4 regions of the Rhodovulum viride genome follow, and region 4 is predicted to be linked to each of the others. Evidence: riboswitches for the same ligand, from Rfam matches in the RefSeq annotation. Region 4 holds a riboswitch; each other region holds the start of a gene.

Region 1 (3,349 bases), on a different contig from region 4:
GCGGTCCGGCCGCCCGCGGGCCGCATCGGGAACATCACCCCGCGATTGTCGACGCTTGGCACATGCAGCACCTGCATCCCCTCTGGCGCGGCATCGGCCTCGGCCGGGGGCACGGCGACGATCTGCGCCGCGCCGGTACGCGCCAGCGCCAGCCCCGTCGCCTCGGCCCCGAAGACGAAGGTCACGCGCGGAAACGGGATGTCGGGGCCGTGCCAATAGGGGTTCGGCGCGACGATCAGCTGTTCGCCCTCGCGCCATTCGACCAGGCGGAACGGCCCGGCGCCGACCGGGTGGCGGGCGTAATCCGGCCCGTAGGATGCCTTTGGCACGATCCCCAGCGTCGCCAGATCTCCGGTGAAGGTGATCTGCGGGTGGCGGAGTTCCAGCTCGACCGTCAGCGGGCCGGTAGCGCGGGCCTCCTTCAGCACCTTGAGATCCGTCAGCCCGTCGCCGTCGCGCGCGGCGTTGAAGGTGAAGGCCACGTCCTCGGCGGTCAGGGGCGTTCCGTCCGAAAACCGCGCATCGTCGCGAAGCGTGACGGTCCAGGTCAGACGGTCGTCCGACAGCGACCAGCCGGTCGCCAGATCGCCCGCCAGCGACAGGTCGGCCGCGCGCCTGAGCAGCGTTGCCTGAAACAGCGGATTCCCGTAGCGGCCCCAGCCCATGATCGGGTCGAAACCGGTCTCGGGTTCGCCGCCCACCGCCAGCACCAGCGGCGGGGCGGCCTCGACAGCCAGCGGCAGACTCAGCGAAACGGCAAGGGCCAGGAAGGACAGAGGGCGCATGAGGACTCGGTATGATTTATGCCTCCCATCTTCATACGCCCGGCGCGGCGGGAATGCCAAGCGCGGTTCTGTGCCTTGTTTGCCCCGCGCTCCGGAGGCAAAGTCGCCGCAAAGCGGGAGGGGCCCATGCAGCGCATCACGATCACCATCGAAGACGACCTGCTGGAGGCGCTCGACGCCTTCATGGACCGGTCTGGCGCGTCGAACCGGTCCGAGGCGCTGCGCGACCTGATCCGCCGGGGGCTTGACCAGGACGCGCCCGAGACCGCCGAATGCGTGGGCGTCGTGACCTATGCCATGGACCCCGCGCAGCGCGATCTGGGGCGGCTGGTGCCAGAAAGCCGCCAGCAGCACCATGACGCGGCCATCGCGGCGCTGTCGGTGCCGCTTGACCATCACGCGGCGGTCGAGGTGGCAGTGATGCGGGGCACGGTGGGCTCGGTCCAGGCCTATGCCAACAGCCTGTTCCTGCAGCGCGGCGTGCGGCACGGCCAGACCGTTCTGATCCCGGTGCGGACCGAGGTCGAGTTCCACCTGCATGGCGAGCGGGCGCATACCCACGATCACCTGCGGGTGCTGGACCGATTCTGACCCTGTCCGCGAAGGGTCCGGGCTAAAGCCTGAGCCGCCGCGCCCGGGCGCCGCCCCGGCGGCATGGGCGGGGCAGGGCCAGATCCAGCGGCCGGGGCGGCATCGCGCGGATCTGCACCAGCAGGCGGCGGAACTCGTCCAGCGCGGCCGTGGCCGGACCCGGTGCCGCCTGCGCCTCGGCGGCGCGGGCGGCGGCGGGCAGATCGGCCCGGCCGGGCAGGCTGCCCAGCCATTGCATGAAGCCAAGCTGGCCCAGCTCGCGCGCCCGCGGCCCCGTCTGGGGGCAGGCGGCAAGCCGCATCAGCACCATCTCCAGCATCGCCGGCAGACCGGCCCCGCCCGGAACCTCGTCACGAAAAACCGGGCCGCGCCGGCCCCTGATGTCATCCATCGCGGATCTCCTTGCCGGGGCACCCCGCCCGGGTTCACACGCTTGGATGGCAGGTCTCCTGGCTTGCGGGTCATCGCCGCCCCGACCCTTCCCGGACCGTTCGGTCCAGTGGCCGTCTCGGGGGGCTCTCCGCCTACAGTTGCGGGGGCAGCCGCGGATTTGCCGGAGGTTCCGGCGGACCGCGTTCCCTTTTCACCCGCGCGGCCGGCAAGGCCTGCGGGAACCATCGCCACAAGCGCTACCCGGCCGGGCGGGCGGCTGTCAATGGCGCAGAATATCGGCCGTGAATGTGAGCCGGGCTCATAAAGATCCTGACAAACATGAATTGGACAGGCGCGGCCGAAGGCCATATCTGCCGTCCATGACCCAATCCGCGCCCCGCCCCGCCCGCCATTCGCCTGTCTTCGAGACCCTTCGCACCGCCGCCGCCGAGCGGATCCTGGTGCTGGACGGGGCGATGGGCACCCAGATCCAGAAGCTCGGCCTGACCGAGGACGATTTCACCGGTTCTGGCGGCGGCTGCGCCTGTCATCTGCACGGCGACAAGCCGCAGAAGGGCAACAACGACCTTCTGAACCTGACGAATCCCGACGTGATCGAAGAGATCCACTACCGCTATGCGATGGTTGGCGCCGATATCGTCGAGACCAATACCTTTTCCTCGACCGCCATCGCCCAGGCCGATTACGGGCTGGAAGACAAGGTCTTCGCGCTGAACGAGGCGGGTGCGCGGCTGGCCCGCAAGGCGATGGACCGGGCCGAGGCCGAGGACGGGCGGCATCGCTTCGTCGCGGGCGCGCTGGGACCGACGAACCGCACCGCCTCGATCAGTCCCGACGTGAACAACCCGGGCTACCGGGCCGTGACTTTCGACGACCTGCGGATCGCCTATGCCGAACAGCTGCACGGGCTGATCGCGGGCGGCATCGACCTGGTTCTGATCGAGACGATCTTCGACACGCTGAACGCCAAGGCCGCGATCTTCGCCTGCGAGGAGGTCTTTGCCGAACAGGGCCTGCGCCTGCCCGTCATGATCTCGGGCACCATCACCGACCTGTCGGGGCGGACGCTGTCGGGCCAGACGCCCACGGCCTTCTGGCATTCGGTGCGCCATGCCCGGCCGCTGACCATCGGGCTGAACTGCGCGCTGGGGGCCGATGCGATGCGCCCGCACCTGGCCGAGCTTTCGGCCGTGGCCGACACGCTGATCTGCGCCTATCCCAATGCCGGGCTCCCGAACGAGATGGGCGACTACGACCAGACACCCGATGAGATGGCGGCGCTGGTCGCGGGCTTTGCGAAGGACGGGCTGGTCAATATCGTCGGCGGCTGCTGCGGGTCGACCTATGACCATATCGCGGCGGTGGCAAAGGCGGTTCGGGGCCATGCCCCTCGCAAAATCCCAGAGATCGCGCCGAAGATGCGGCTCTCGGGGCTCGAACCCTTCACCCTGACCGACGACATCCCCTTCGTGAATGTGGGCGAGCGGACGAACGTCACCGGCTCGGCCCGGTTCCGCAAGCTGATCAAGGAACAGGACTACGCCACCGCTCTGGATGTCGCGCGCGATCAGGTCGAGAAC
Region 2 (3,349 bases), on a different contig from region 4:
CGGCCGCGCTTGCGGGCCCCGCCGCCAACCGCCCGCGCCCCGCCGCCGTTCCGGCCCCGGCGGCGACGGACCCCGCTCCGCCAGAGCCCGAGCCCTGGGCCGAGGCCGCCCGCGCGCTGAACATCTGCAACACCTGCGGCTTCTGCACCGGGCTTTGCGCGGTCTTTCCGGCGGCCCGGCGGCGCCCAAGCCTCGCGGCGGGCGATCTGCGCCATCTGGCCCATCTCTGCCATGACTGCCGGTCCTGCCATTACGACTGCCAATACGCGCCGCCCCATGCGCTGGCCGTCAACCTGCCCGCGGCGCTGGCCGCCGCGCGCGCCGCCGATCACGCAGCAGGGCTGCCCCCGCGCCTGCCCGACCTGATCTTCCTGATATGCCTGATCGGCCCGCCGCTGGCCGCCCTGATCCTGCTCCCGCCCGGAGTTCTTTTTTCCGCCCGAAACGGGCCGGGCGCCTTCTATGCGGTGATCCCACACGCGGCGATGGCGGGCGGCGCGGCACTGGCCTTCGCGGGGGCCGGTCTTGGCCTCGGGCTGCGGCTCTGGCGGTTCTGGCGCGCAACCGGCGGCCCACCCGCCCGGCCGTCGCTTGAAAGCCTCGGCCGGGGCTGCCGCGATGCGCTGACGCTGGCCAATCTCGGGGCCGCACGCGCCTGCGACGGGGCGCACGGCCCGGTCGGGCGGGCGCGGCGCTGGAGCCATCACCTGCTGGTCACAGGCACCGCGCTGACCGCGCTCGCAACCCTTGCCGGAGCCGTCCTGCATCTTGGCGGCGCGCTGGCGCCCTATCCGCTGGCCAGCGCGCCCGTGCTGCTGGGCAGCCTTGGCGGCATCGCCATGCTGGCCGGGCTCGCCGGGCTCGAACGCTGGCACCGGACCGCCGACCGCCGACCGGCCGCGCCGCGCATGCAGGCCGCCAATCGCGGGCTTCGGGCGCAGCTTGCCATCGTCGCCGCCTCGGGCCTTGCGCTTCTGGCCTTGCGCGACGGCGCCGCCATGGGGCTGATGCTGGCGCTCCATCTGGGCGCGGTGCTGGGGCTGGTGCTGGCGCTGCCCTTCGGCAAGCTCGGCCATGGCGGGTTTCGCAGCCTCGCCCTGATCCGCCATGCGGGCGAAGAGGCCGCCCGCCGCCCCGGCCCCGACCATCGCGCTTGACAAGACCCGCGCGGGGCGGGCATGACACGCGGCGCTGGTGCCCGCCTCAGGACGGGTGAAAAGGGAATGCGCCAGAGGCCGGAGTCGATGCATCGGGCCTTCAAGCGCAGCCGCCCCCGCGACCGTGACCGGAGAGGCCGCCCGATGCCACTGGCCCGATGAGGCTGGGAAGGCAGGGCCGCCGCCAGAGGCCCCGCCTCTGACATCCGCAAGCCGGGAGACCTGCCAGCCCGAACGACGTGAACCGGACGGGGTGTTCCGGTGTCGGGTCCGGCTTCGGCTCTGCCCGCGCTTCGCCCTTGTCCCCCGACCAAGTGGGGCCCGACGATGAGTGTTTCCGTTTCCTTCTGCCGCCGGGCCTGTCCGGCATGAGCGCGCCCGAACCCGCCCCGGTCGAGCTGCTGGTCTGCACGACCTGCAAGCGCCGCCAGCCCGCCGATCCCGATACCCCCCGTCCGGGCAGCCTGCTTCACGAGGCCCTCCGCGCCCATGGCTTGCCCGACGGCGTGCGCCTTGTGCCCGTCGAATGCCTCTCGGCCTGTGCCTCGGGTTGCACCGTCGCGCTGCGGGGGCCGGGCCGCTGGACCTATGTCTATGGCAATTTCGACGAGACGACCGGCGCGCCCATCCTCGCCGAGGGCGCCCGTGCCTATCGCGACGCCGCCGACGGGCTCGTGCCCTGGCGCGAACGCCCCGAGCATTTCCGCAAGAACTGCATTGCCCGCATCCCGCCCATGGAGGCCCTGAAATGACCGATCTCGCCAAGCTTCCCGTCACCGTCGTCACCGGCTTTCTCGGCTCGGGCAAGACCACGCTGATCCGCCACCTGATGCAGAATGCGGGCGGCCGCCGGCTGGCCGTCCTGGTCAACGAATTCGGCGATGTCGGCGTCGATGGCGAGATCCTGAAGGGCTGTGCCCTGCCCGACTGCCCGGCCGAGAACGTGGTCGAGCTTGCCAATGGCTGCATCTGCTGCACCGTCGCCGACGAGTTCATCCCGACCATGGAGGCGCTGTTGCAGCTTGACCCGCGCCCCGACCACATCCTGATCGAGACCTCGGGGCTGGCGCTGCCGAAACCGCTGCTGAAGGCCTTCGACTGGCCCGCGATCCGCTCGCGCATCACCGTCGACGGGGTGATCGCGGTGGCCGATGCCGAGGCCGTGGCCGCGGGCCGCTTCGCGCCGAATGTCGCCGCGGTCGATGCCCAGCGCGCCGCCGATGACAGCCTCGATCACGAGACGCCGCTGTCCGAGGTCTTCGAGGACCAGATCGCCTGCGCCGATATCGTGCTGCTGACCAAGCCCGATCTGGCCGGGCCCGAAGGCGTGGCCGCCGCCCGCGCCGTGATCGAGGCCGAGGCGCCGCGCCCGCTGCCCGTGGTCGAGGTGACCGAAGGCGCGGTCGATCCGCGCGTGATCCTGGGACTTGGCGCGGCCGCCGAGGATGATCTGGACGCCCGGCCCAGCCATCACGACAGCGGCGCCGAGCATGACCATGACGAATTCGAAAGCGTGGTGATCGATCTGCCCGAACAGGACGACCCCGAGGCGCTCTCGGCCCGGATCGAGGCTCTGGCGCGCACGCAGAACATCTTGCGGGTCAAGGGCCATGTCGCGGTCGCGGGCAAACCGATGCGGCTTCTGGTGCAGGCGGTGGGCGCGCGGGTGCGCCATCAGTTCGACCGGCCCTGGGCGCCGGACGAGACCCGCGCCACCCGGCTTGTCGTGATCGCCGAGCATGACGATATCGACGAAGGCGCGATCCGCGCGGCTCTGAGCGCCTGAGGCCGCCCCCATGCATGTCGTCTTCCGCGAAAGCCACGGGCTCGAGGAAACCGCCGTTCCGACGGATCTGGGTCAGGACCCGGCCGATCTGGCGGTGCTGTCCTTTTCCGACAGCGATCTCGGGGCCTTCGCGGCGGGCTGGCATCGCGGCGGCGGCCCCGAAGGCCGGATGCCCACCCTCAGGTTGGCCAATCTCGCGGCCCTGATCCATCCGCTCTCGGTCGATACCTATGCCGAGCGCACGCTTTCGGGGGCGAAGGGCATCCTGATCCGGCTGATCGGCGGGCGCGCCTATTGGGAGTACGGGCTGACCCAGATCGGGGCGCTGGCCCGCGCGCATGGCATCGCGCTGGCCGTGCTGCCCGCGGACGGGCGCCCCGATCCCCGGCTCGACGCGGCCTCGACC
Region 3 (3,349 bases), on a different contig from region 4:
TGCGCGCTCCGTGCACGAGGATCAGCGCGAAGGCGGGGGCGCCCACAAGCGCGGTCACCACCCCTATGGGCAGAACCTGGCCCGGGACGAGACTGCGGCTGATCACGTCGGCAGCGACCAGAAACACCGCCCCGGCCAGCGCCGAGGCAGGCACCAGCCGGTCGTGACGGGCGCCCACGAGAAACCGCATGGCATGGGGCACGACGAGGCCGACAAACCCGATGGCACCCACTTTCGACACGAGCACCCCGACCATGACGGCGGTCGCGGCGATGAGGCTGCCGCGCAGCGCCGGGACGTTGATCCCCAGAGAGGCGGCCCCGTCTGCCCCGAAGGTGAAGGCGTCAAGCCCGCGCCGGTGCCACAGGCAGAGGGCGACGCCCGCAACAGAGACGGCCATGCAGGCGCCCACGTCGTCCCACCTGATCCCCGAAAGGTTGCCCATCAGCCAGAACATGATGCCGCGCGCCTGTTCGGCATTGGCAGACCGGGCGATGATGAAGGCGGTCAGCGCGTTGAACAGCTGCGAACCGGCGATCCCGGCGAGGATGAGGGCGGCGGCGGCCTGTGTTGCGCGTCCGCCTCCCACATCCCCGCTCACGGCTCGGGCCAGAACCGCGACACAACCGAAGGCAAGAAGCGCCCCGGTCAGTGCGCCAAGCGACATCGAGATCGCGCCGCCGCCCAGGCCCGCGACCGTCACCAGCACCGCCCCGGTCGAGGCGCCTGCCGAAAGGCCCATCAGGTAGGGATCCGCCAGCGGGTTGCGCAAGAGCGCCTGAAGAACGACGCCGGTCAGCGCCAGCCCTGCCCCGCAACACGCCGCCACCACGGCGCGTGGCAGGCGATAGCTCCAGATGATCCCCGCCTCGATCCCGTCCACCGGATAGCCAGCGCCCCACAGGTGGTTTGCCAGCGTCCCGAGCACCGTGACGAACGGCAACCGGGTCTCGCCGATTGCCGTCCCGGCCAGGATCGTCATGCCCAGAACGACAGGCGCCAGCCAGAGGCCGCGCCATGTCACGGCACGCACGGGCGCAGCCTCCATGGTCATTCGAAGGACATCTTCGAAAGCGCCTCGGACAGCGCCTGCAACCCGTAGATCGACCGCATCGTCGCGCTCATCGCATGGGCGTCCATCTGCACGATCCGCCCGTCCCGCACGGCTGTCATCTGGCGCGCGACCGGGTCGGTGCGCAGGAACTCCAGCTTCTTCTCCACGTCGTCTGCCGGGAAGCGGCGGCGGTCCATGGAGGCGACGACGATGATGTCGGGATCGGCGCGGGCGATGCTTTCCCATCCGACCGTCGGCCATTCCTCATCGGACTCGATGACGTTCTCGATCCCAAGCTTCGCCATCATGTAGCCCGGCGCCCCGAGCCGCCCGGCGACATAGGGGTCGATCTCGAGATCGGCCGAAGAGAACCAGAACACCGCCGACAGATCTTCGGGCAGTTCAAGGTCTTCCGCGCGCGCGATCGCGGCGCTTTCGGTGGCCTGCAGATCCGAGACCAGCGCGTCGCCCGCGGGCTGCACATCGAAGATCGCCGCCAGTTCGCGGATCCCCTTGTAGACGGACGCGGTCTCGAAGGCGCCGGTGCGCGTTCCATCGCCGCCGGTGGAATTGTCCTTGGTGTCGCAATCGGCGGGCAGGATGTAGGTCGGGATGCCGATGTCGTGGAACATCCCGCGCGTGGCCACGATGCCGCTTTCGCCGACGTGCCATTCGTATTGCACGGCGACCAGTCCGGGTTTCTTGCCGACCACGCTCTCGAAGCTGGGATCGTTGTCGGCCAGCCGCTCGATCCCGCTGTTCACCTCGGCGTATTCCGGCAGGACCGGATTGAACCAGACGGACGTGCCGGAAACCTTCGGCGCGAGGCCAAGCGCGTACAGGATCTCGGTCGCCGACTGGCCGATGGTCACGACACTGTCCGGGGCGGCGTCGAAAGAGACCTCGAGCCCGCAATTTGTCAATGTCAGGGGGTATTCCGTTTCCTGCGCGTGCAGGGGCAGGGCTGTGCCGACCAGCAGCGCGGCGATCATGAAAGTCCGTTTCATCCGATCCGTCCCGTCAGACAGGACCATCCGGGACGAGACGCGAACCGAATACGGCAGGGCGGCCACATAAGGTATCCCGCCCCGGCACACCCCGTCCGGTCGTGGTTTCACTCTCGTCGGCAGGTCTCCTGACTGACGGGTCGCTGCGCCTCTCGCCTTCCCGGGTGCGACCCCAGTGGCCTATCGAGAGATGCTCGCCGCCTACAGTTGCGGGGGCAGTTCCGTTTCCCGACCGAGGTCGGCACGGATTCCCTTTTCATTCCCGAAGGAAACCGACGGGTCGATCACTGGCAGCTTTCCGTCCGCGGGGCAAGAGGCCGGAGACGAGGACTTCGCAATGGGCCGCCACTGCCAGACCTGTTGTCCGCTTGGTCGGGGAAACTCAAACGTGGGACCCCGAGGCAGCGCGGTTTAACCCCCGAGCGAGCCTGGCCGTTCGCTGCCGATTGCCGACGTTCACTCAACAATCCCGATGGACAGGTCGAAAGCGAAAAGCGGGCATTCAGTCTCGCGCCCGCGATATTGGACAAGTCCAGCATATATGGTTGCGAGTTTCGGGATCGCGCCTGTCTCAGTCCATCCCGTTCGCCCTGCGGCGGAGCGCTTCGCGTGCTTCGGCAGCGGCCTTCTCTTCGGCGACACGGATCTCGAGATGGCGTCGGATCATCTTCCGGGTCCGGCGCGGCCACCAGGCGGGCAGCACCGAGAAGTTTACGACCCTCAGAGCCAGACGATGCGCCCAGAAGAGGGGCGAGGGCTGCCATTCCAGTGCATCGCACCAGTCCGGGCGCACGGGATTGGTCAGGAAATCGCTGATCGCAATTGAAATCTGACTGTTCTGGCCGATGCAAGCCGGGGGGAATACGCCGAGAGCCCAGCTTTCCTTGTGGCGTGTCCACCGGTGGTGGCGCAGCCTCACGACAAGCGCACCGATGCTGTGGCTGTCCGGGGTGCCCATGCCTGCCGTGACAATGGTGAGACGGCGGAGCATGGGCTCGAAATCTCCTACCCCCCGGCCCAGCCCCAAAGACGGATCACTCCGGCTGAGGAAGAAGCGCCCCCAGGACCAGGTGTAGGCGATCCCGAGTTTGCGGTTGAACCGGATGGGCCGGTAGCGAGGCCAGATGCAGGCGGCGATGAAGAAGAAAGTGGGCAGCGCGAGGAAGATGGCGCCGCCGATCCAGCGGTCGCCGTGCATTTCCATCATTCTTTTGTAGAAAGAAGTGAAGTCCTCATTTCCATAAACTTCGGGGCTACGCTTGACAAGGCGTTCGAGCGCAGCCCTGAA
Region 4 (3,349 bases):
GTTGCAAAGCCTGTCGGGCGTCGCGACGGTCGCCTTCGACAAGACCGGCACCCTGACCGAGGGCCGCCCCGAACTGACCGAAGCGCGGCTGGCCGAGGGCTTCGATCGCGGCGAGGTCCTGGCCGCTGCCGCCGCGCTCGAGGCCCGCTCGGAGCATCCGCTGGCCCGCGCCATCCTGGCCGCCGCCCCCGATCATCCCGAGGCCGAAGGGGTCGAGGCGTTGCCCGGTTTCGGCGTCAGGGGCCGGGTCGGCGGCCGTGATGTCCTGGTGGGCGCCGAACGGCTGATGGCGCGCGAGGGCATCGCGCTTGGCCCCCTCGCGGCCGAGGCGGCGACGCTGGCCGCAAACGGCGCAACCCCGGTCTTTGTGGCCCTCGACGGGCGCGCGGCGGGGGTGCTGGCGCTGGCCGACCCGATCAAGCCCTCGGCGCGCGCGGCCATTGCCGGGCTCCACCGGATGGGCGTCGCGACCGCGCTGATCACCGGCGATACCGAGCCGACCGCGCGCGCCGTCGCGGCCGAGCTTGGCATCGGCCATGTGGTGGCAGGCGTTCTGCCCGGCGGCAAGGTCGAGGCGCTGGAGGGGCTGCGCGCCGAGGGCCCGGTTGCCTTCGTCGGCGACGGGCTCAACGACGCGCCCGCGCTGGCGGCGGCCGATGTGGGGCTTGCCATCGGCACCGGCACCGATGTCGCCATCGAGGCGGGCGACGTGGTGCTGATGTCGGGCGATCCGCAGGGCGTCGTCAACGCGCTCCATGTCAGCCGCCGGACGCTGGCCAATATCCGCCAGAACCTGTTCTGGGCCTTCGCCTATAACGTCGCACTGATCCCGGTCGCGGCGGGGGTGCTTTATCCGCTGAACGGGCTCATGCTGTCGCCGATGCTGGCGGCGGGCGCGATGGCCTGTTCGAGCCTCTTCGTGCTGTCGAACGCCCTTCGGCTGCGCGGGCTCGGGCCGCTGGAGGCCCGGTCATGAATATCGGCGACATCTCGAAGGCGACGGGCCTGCCCGCCAAGACCATCCGCTATTACGAGGAGATCGGCCTGATCCGGCCTGCCCGGGGCGCCAATGGCTACCGGCATTTCTCGGAAACCGACCTGCACAACCTGACCTTTCTGGGCCGGGCGCGGTCGCTCGGCTTCTCGATCGAGGAATGCCGGGCGCTTCTGGCGCTTTATACCGACAAGGCCCGGGCCAGCGCCGATGTGAAAGAGATTGCCCGCACCCATCTGGCGCAGATCGATGCCAAGATCCTGGAGCTGCAGGCGATGCGGGCGACGCTTGCCGATCTGATGGCCGCCTGCGCGGGCGATCATCGTCCCGACTGCCCGATCCTCAAGGGTCTGGCCGGAGAGCCCTGAGCCGCCCGCAATTGGGCTTTGACAATGCGCGCCGATGGGCTAGGCAGGAGCGACTTCGGTTCCGGCCCGCAAGGCCGGAGAAAAGGGAACGCGGTGCGCCCCCGCAAGGGCAACTCCGCGGCTGCCCCCGCAACTGTAGGCGGAGAGCGCGGCTGACAGACGCCACTGGGCCTGTCCCGGGAAGGCCAGCCAAGCGACGACCCGCAAGCCAGGAGACCTGCCGAAGCGACGATCACCCTTTCCGGGCGCGGGGCGCGCCCCGGAGCGGCCAGCCCGCAGCGGTGAGACAGATCACCGTCCGGGGGGCTGGCCCGATCCCGCCGCGCCCCGGACCGCCCGCAAGGGCAGGGAAGGCAGGGCGATGAACGATCCGGAGACAAGACCGGCCGACCGAGACGGAGCGCGCGCATGAGGGGGCAGGGGCTCTTCTGGGCGCTTGCGCTGCTGGTGGCGGCGCTTTTCGGGCTGTCGCTGCTGATCGGCCCGGCGGGACTGTCGGTCGGCGACAGCCTCTCGGCGCTTCTGGCCGGGCGCGGCGAGGCGGCGGTGCTGGTCATGCGCGAGATCCGCCTGCCCCGCGCGATCCTGGCCGTGCTGGTGGGCGCGAGCCTCGGGCTCTCGGGCGCGGCGCTGCAGGGCTACATGCGCAACCCGCTGGCCGAGCCCGGCCTGATCGGCGTCTCGTCGAGCGCCGCGCTGGGTGCGGTGCTGGCACTGCAAACGGGGCTTGCCTCGGCGCATGTGCTGGCGCTGCCCGCTTCGGCGCTGACCGGCGCGCTGATCGCCGTCTCGCTGCTGCTGCTGCTGGCCGGACCCCGCGGCGGGGCCTTCACGCTGATCCTCGCGGGCATCGCCCTTTCGGCGCTGGCGGGCGCGCTGACGCAACTGGTGCTGAACCTCTCGCCCAATCCTTACGCCACGGCCGATATCGTGTTCTGGCTGATGGGCTCGCTCGCTGATCGCTCCTTCACCCATGTCTGGCTGGCGCTGCCGCTGACTCTTCTGGGCTGGTTGATGCTGGCCGGTCTCGGCCGCGGGCTCGATGCCCTGACGCTGGGCGAGGATGCGGCGGCGGCGCTGGGCATCCGGCTCGGGCGGCTGCGCCTCGCGCTGGTCCTGGGTGTCGCGGCCTCGGTGGGCGCGGGGGTGGCGGTCGCGGGCGCCATCGGCTTTGTCGGTCTGATCGTGCCGCATCTGCTGCGCCCGCTGGTGGGCGCCCGGCCCGGGCGGCTGCTGGCGGCCTCGGCGCTGGGTGGCGCGGCCCTTCTGCTGGCCGCCGATATCGGCGTGCGTCTGGTGCTGCCCGACCGCGACCTCAAGCTGGGCGTCGTCACAGCACTGATCGGCGCGCCGCTGTTCATCCGGCTGATCTACCGCACCCGGGCGGAGGCGGGCGCATGACCGGGCTTGAGCTTTCGCATCTGACCGTCCGGCGCGGCGCCTGCCCTGTGGTCGATGATGTCACCGCACGGCTGTCGCCGGGCGACTGCGTGGGCCTTGTCGGTCCCAATGGCGCGGGCAAGACCACCTTGATGCGCGCAGCCCTCGGCCTTCTGCCGCACAAGGGCACATCGAGCCTCGCGCGCCTGCCCGCGCCCGAGCGTGCCCGCGCCGCCGCCTGGCTGCCGCAAACGCGCGAAATCGCCTGGCCGGTCAGCGTCGAGACCCTGGTCGGGCTTGGCCGCACGCCGCATCTGGGGCCGGGCCAGCGTCCCGGACCCGCCGACCGCGCAGCCGTCGATGCCGCGATGGCGCGGCTCGAGCTGGCCGGGTTCGCTACGCGCCGCGCGACCGAGCTGTCAGGCGGCGAACAGGCGCGGGTGCTGATCGCCCGGGCGCTGGCGCAGGAGGCGCCCGTGCTGATGGCCGACGAACCCATTGCCGGGCTCGACCCGGCGCATCAGTTCACAACCATGGCGCTGTTCGCGCGCCTCGCCGCCGAAGGCCGCCTGGTGATGGTCTCGCTCCACGATCTGGGGCTGGCGGT

Evidence for each region. Region 4 has a riboswitch for cobalamin ahead of BYZ73_RS09845 (FecCD family ABC transporter permease). Riboswitches for the same ligand answer to the same signal wherever they lie in the genome.
Region 1: another riboswitch for cobalamin. It lies ahead of BYZ73_RS03345 (hypothetical protein); the one in region 4 lies ahead of BYZ73_RS09845 (FecCD family ABC transporter permease).
Region 2: another riboswitch for cobalamin. It lies ahead of BYZ73_RS07290 (DUF1636 family protein); the one in region 4 lies ahead of BYZ73_RS09845 (FecCD family ABC transporter permease).
Region 3: another riboswitch for cobalamin. It lies ahead of BYZ73_RS23570 (ABC transporter substrate-binding protein); the one in region 4 lies ahead of BYZ73_RS09845 (FecCD family ABC transporter permease).

The regions. Positions count from the first base shown of each region.
Region 1 covers NZ_MUAV01000003.1:125,156-128,504, forward strand. Annotated here, with positions in the region: gene BYZ73_RS03335 (ABC transporter substrate-binding protein) at 1-785, opposite strand, end outside; gene nikR (nickel-responsive transcriptional regulator NikR) at 912-1,376, shown strand; gene BYZ73_RS03345 (hypothetical protein) at 1,399-1,767, opposite strand; cobalamin riboswitch at 1,799-2,010, opposite strand; gene metH (methionine synthase) at 2,129-3,349, shown strand, end outside.
Region 2 covers NZ_MUAV01000006.1:207,578-210,926, reverse strand. Annotated here, with positions in the region: gene tcuA (FAD-dependent tricarballylate dehydrogenase TcuA) at 1-1,157, shown strand, start outside; cobalamin riboswitch at 1,179-1,401, shown strand; gene BYZ73_RS07290 (DUF1636 family protein) at 1,526-1,909, shown strand; gene cobW (cobalamin biosynthesis protein CobW) at 1,906-2,943, shown strand; gene cobN (cobaltochelatase subunit CobN) at 2,954-3,349, shown strand, end outside.
Region 3 covers NZ_MUAV01000012.1:2,192-5,540, reverse strand. Annotated here, with positions in the region: gene BYZ73_RS11490 (FecCD family ABC transporter permease) at 1-1,054, opposite strand, end outside; gene BYZ73_RS23570 (ABC transporter substrate-binding protein) at 1,051-2,046, opposite strand; cobalamin riboswitch at 2,163-2,353, opposite strand; gene BYZ73_RS11480 (hypothetical protein) at 2,633-3,349, opposite strand, start outside.
Region 4 covers NZ_MUAV01000009.1:132,602-135,950, forward strand. Annotated here, with positions in the region: gene BYZ73_RS09835 (heavy metal translocating P-type ATPase) at 1-976, shown strand, start outside; gene cueR (Cu(I)-responsive transcriptional regulator) at 973-1,362, shown strand; cobalamin riboswitch at 1,402-1,601, shown strand; gene BYZ73_RS09845 (FecCD family ABC transporter permease) at 1,771-2,763, shown strand; gene BYZ73_RS09850 (ABC transporter ATP-binding protein) at 2,760-3,349, shown strand, end outside.